DNA from 2 places in the Enterobacter sp. E14S genome. Region 1 is predicted to be linked to the other one. Evidence: predicted binding sites of a transcription regulator. Region 1 holds the regulator's gene; the other holds the start of a gene.

What was found. Region 1 encodes Fur, which represses iron uptake genes when iron is present. Its sites were predicted from a motif close to ATAATAATGAGAACNACTATCAA; they were not measured.
Region 2: the regulator Fur is predicted to act here: its motif matches at 1,117-1,139, upstream of feoA (ferrous iron transporter A).

What each region holds. Positions count from the first base shown of each region.
Region 1 is NZ_JBVODQ010000003.1:468,595-470,995, forward strand. Features, by position in the region: gene ybfE (LexA regulated protein) at 43-330, shown strand; gene fldA (flavodoxin FldA) at 486-1,016, shown strand; gene fur (ferric iron uptake transcriptional regulator) at 1,307-1,753, shown strand; gene chiQ (ChiQ/YbfN family lipoprotein) at 1,847-2,176, opposite strand; gene chiP (chitoporin ChiP) at 2,224-2,401, opposite strand, start outside.
Region 2 is NZ_JBVODQ010000009.1:112,404-114,804, reverse strand. Features, by position in the region: gene ACZ6J2_RS17285 (Tex family protein) at 1-842, shown strand, start outside; gene feoA (ferrous iron transporter A) at 1,180-1,407, shown strand; gene feoB (Fe(2+) transporter permease subunit FeoB) at 1,438-2,401, shown strand, end outside.

The DNA of each region.
Region 1 (2,401 bases):
GGCATTAGCAGGGCGGCGTGTTTCCCCCGAAGTCTCAGAATCATGGCCAAAGAACAAACGGACCGTACGACACTAGATCTGTTCGCGAATGAGCGTCGCCCGGGACGACCCAAGACGAATCCGCTTTCGCGCGATGAACAGCTGCGTATCAATAAACGCAACCAGCTTAAACGCGATAAAAATCGTGGGCTTAAGCGTGTCGAACTGAAGCTTAACGCCGACGCCGTCGATGCGCTGAACGAGCTGGCTGACGCGCGAAATATCAGCCGCAGCGAGCTCATTGAAGAGATGTTGCTCGTCCAGCTTGAGACGTTACGCAGCCAGGCATAAGTCTGAAAATCCCCTTTATCGCCCTTTTCATGTAGCACAGAGTGCAGTCCTGCGCGATAGCTGTTTCCGCAGGGTTGCCAGTTCTGCTATTATTGCCCTTATCCGTGGCCAAATTGCGCCACCATACTATTAAGTTTCAAGAGGTTATTTTACTCATGGCAATCATCGGCATTTTCTTTGGCAGTGATACCGGCAATACCGAAAATATCGCAAAAAACATTCAAAAACAGCTCGGTAAAGACGTTGCTGATGTGCATGACATCGCCAAGAGCAGCAAAGAAGATCTGGAAGGCTATGACATTCTGCTGCTGGGTATCCCAACCTGGTACTACGGTGAAGCCCAGTGCGACTGGGATGATTTCTTCCCGACGCTGGAAGAAGTGGACTTCAACGGTAAGCTGGTCGCCCTGTTTGGCTGTGGCGATCAGGAAGACTACGCCGAATACTTCTGTGACGCGCTGGGCACCATCCGCGATATCATTGAGCCGAACGGCGCGGTTATCGTAGGCCACTGGCCGACCGCCGGTTACCACTTCGAAGCGTCTAAAGGCCTGGCCGATGACGATCATTTCGTAGGCCTGGCCATCGACGAAGACCGTCAGCCAGAACTGACCGCAGAGCGTGTTGAGAAGTGGGTGAAGCAGATCCGTGAAGAACTGCACCTGGACGATATTCTGAACGCCTGATTTTATCGCGGCGCAACTGCGGTTGCGCCCATGCTCCAGGTCAAACCGATTAAATTAATCGCTACAATCTTTTAACTTTTTCGCCCAGACCTGTACAATGTCTCCCTGATAAAACGTGGTTTTCCATTGAGCAAGTTTGTTGGTGATACCACGTTTTTATAAGCATATTTTGCCTGAGACTTGCAGTTTTCATTTAGCCATGGCAGTTCTATAATGAGACGCATTATCCCGGGTGCATTTTCTGTCACTTCCTACAGAAGTGAATCGTTTAGCAACAGGACAGATTCCGCATGACTGACAACAATACCGCATTAAAGAAGGCTGGCCTGAAAGTTACGCTTCCTCGGTTAAAAATCCTTGAAGTGCTTCAGGGTCCAGACAATCACCATGTCAGTGCGGAAGACCTCTATAAACGTCTTATCGACATGGGTGAAGAGATTGGGCTGGCTACCGTCTATCGCGTGCTGAACCAGTTTGATGACGCGGGCATTGTTACCCGTCATAATTTCGAAGGCGGTAAATCCGTTTTCGAACTGACCCAGCAGCAGCACCACGATCACCTGATCTGCCTCGATTGTGGCAAGGTCATTGAATTCAGCGATGATTCCATCGAAGCGCGCCAGCGTGAAATCGCGGCGCGTCATGGCATCCGCCTGACGAACCACAGCCTGTACCTTTACGGTCACTGCGCTGAAGGCGACTGCCGCGAAGACGATCACGCGCACGACGCGAAATAATCAGTATTCATACTCTGAGCCAGCCGCAAGGTTGGCTTTTTTTTGCCTAAAAAAGCCCGTTGGCACTGCGCCAGCGGGCATGATAACAGCGAATTAGTTACTGTTATTGCTTCGTATTTCTTTCCAAATCTGGTCGCAACGCTTCGCCACTTCCTGATCGTTACCGGTTTTACGCGCCTGGATACAGGCCTGATAATCCATCACGCGGACGTTTTCCTGCGTCGCGAACTGCTCATGCGCTTTCTCTTTCTTCAGCACGTTCAGCACGCTCTGACAGGCTTGAATTTTCTCCGGCGATCCTTCCGCAGTATTTATGCAGGCGCTATACGCCTCCTTCAGACGGGAGTCCTCTTTCGGCGCCTGATTCTGAGCACACGCCACCAGCCCTGATGCCAGCAGCGCGACGATTACGATTTTTTTCATCATGTGCAGTCTCCATACCGGCGGGACTCAGCCCGCCGGTGCGTTCATCAGAAGATGGTGAATGGGGCGATAACCATGAATTTCACGTCACGTTCATCCTGGAAGATGTTGCCGTAACCGCCCGCATAGCTCGGGATATCGGAGTGGTTGTCATACTGGGTGAAGTGCAGTTTGAACATCGTGCCTTTCGCGCGGCCATCCTGCAGTGTATAGATAGCATCGAGG
Region 2 (2,401 bases), on a different contig from region 1:
ACCTGAACTCCGCCTCCGTTCCCCTGCTGACCCGCGTGGCGGGCTTAACCCGCATGATGGCGCAGAACATCGTCGCCTGGCGTGATGAGAACGGCCAGTTCCAGAACCGTCAGCAGCTGCTGAAGGTGAGCCGTCTGGGGCCAAAAGCCTTTGAGCAGTGTGCGGGCTTCCTGCGCATCAACCACGGCGATAACCCGCTGGATGCCTCTACCGTTCACCCGGAAGCGTACCCTGTGGTGGAACGCATTCTGGCCGCCACCCAGCAGGCACTGAAAGATCTTATGGGTGACAGCAGCGCCCTGCGCAACCTGAAAGCCGTTGATTTCACCGATGACAAATTTGGTGTCCCCACCGTCACCGACATCATCAAAGAGCTGGAAAAGCCGGGCCGCGATCCGCGTCCTGAGTTCAAAACGGCGACCTTTGCTGACGGCGTGGAAACCATGAACGACCTGCTGCCCGGCATGGTGCTGGAAGGCGCGGTGACAAACGTCACCAACTTTGGCGCGTTTGTGGATATCGGCGTGCATCAGGACGGTCTGGTGCATATCTCATCCCTCGCCGACAAGTTCGTTGAAGACCCGCACACCGTGGTTAAAGCGGGTGACATCGTGAAGGTCAAAGTGCTGGAAGTGGATCTGCAGCGCAAGCGTATCGCGCTGACCATGCGTCTGGACGAGCAGCCGGGCGACACCAACGCGCGCCGCGGCGGCAATGGCGGTGGCCGCGAGCAGCAGCGCCCGGCCGCGAAAGCGGCAAAACCGCGCGGACGCGATGCTCAGCCTGCTGGCAACAGCGCGATGATGGATGCGCTGGCGGCAGCGATGGGTAAGAAACGCTAAGGCTGTCAATGCCCCTCACCCTAACCCTCTCCCCAAAGGGGAGAGGGGATCGCACGGTGCGGTCTTTCCCCCTCGTCCTCATGGGTGGGGGGAATAAAATCATATCGAAATATATGAAACCGATTGCATAGCCATATTTAAACCACGAATTATCACCCCGTTAACAAATACTCCCCTTTTCGTTTTCCTGGCAATTCAGCAAATATTGAGCCAGGTCAAACAGGCCGTAAATTAATACCGTAAACAACATTCCGTCACAGTTTTAATATTGCTGATAAAAACTATTCTCATTATCATCCCATAGTAGATTATTTAACCTTTCGTGGAATCAGGCGTTATGCAATTCACTCCAGACAGTGCATGGAAGATTACCGGTTTTACCCGCGAAATTAGCCCGGCCTATCGGCAAAAGCTGCTGTCGCTGGGCATGCTGCCCGGCTCGTCATTCCAGGTCGTGCGCGTGGCGCCGCTGGGCGATCCGGTTCATATCGAAACCCGCCGCGTGAATCTGGTGCTGCGTAAGAAAGACCTCGCGTTAATAGAAGTCGAAGCCTTAACCCGATAACAAGCCAGCGGTTTCAGTGAGTCTAAAAAAATGAAAAAGTTAACTATTGGCTTAATTGGCAATCCTAATTCCGGCAAGACTACGCTTTTTAACCAGCTAACCGGAGCGCGCCAGCGCGTGGGCAACTGGGCGGGCGTGACGGTTGAGCGTAAAGAGGGCCAGTTCACGACAACGGACAACCAGGTGACGCTGGTTGACCTTCCCGGCACCTACTCCTTAACCACCATTTCGTCGCAAACCTCGCTCGATGAGCAGATTGCCTGCCACTATATTCTTGGCGGCGACGCGGACCTGCTGATCAACGTGGTCGACGCCTCCAATCTTGAGCGTAACCTTTATCTGACGCTGCAGCTGCTGGAGCTGGGGATCCCCTGCATCGTGGCGCTCAACATGCTCGACATTGCGGAGAAACAAAAGCTGCGCATCGACGTCGATGCCCTCTCCGCGCGCCTGGGTTGTCCGGTCGTTCCGCTGGTCTCGACGCGCGCTCGCGGTATTGATGCGCTGAAGCTGGCTATTGACCGTCACCAGGGAAATCGTGACATTGAGCTGGTGCATTACGCGAAGCCTCTCCTGCGCGAAGCCAATGTGCTGGCGCAGGAGATGGACCAAAGCATGCCTGCGAAACAGCGCCTGTGGCTCGGCCTGCAGATGCTGGAAGGGGATATCTACAGCCGCGCTTACGCCGGGCATGCGGCTGATAAGCTGGACGCGACGGTGGCCCGTCTTAGCGACGAGCTGGAGGACCCGGCGCTGCACATCGCCGATGCGCGTTACCAGGCCATCGCCTCGATTTGCGACGTTGTCAGCAACGCCCTGACGGCAGAGCCCAGCCGCTTTACGGCGGCGGTGGATAAGGTTGTGCTTAACCGCTTCCTCGGTTTGCCCATCTTCCTGCTGGTGATGTATGTGATGTTCCTGCTCGCCATTAACATCGGCGGCGCGCTCCAGCCCATTTTCGACGCCGGTTCCGTCGCGGTCTTCGTCCACGGAA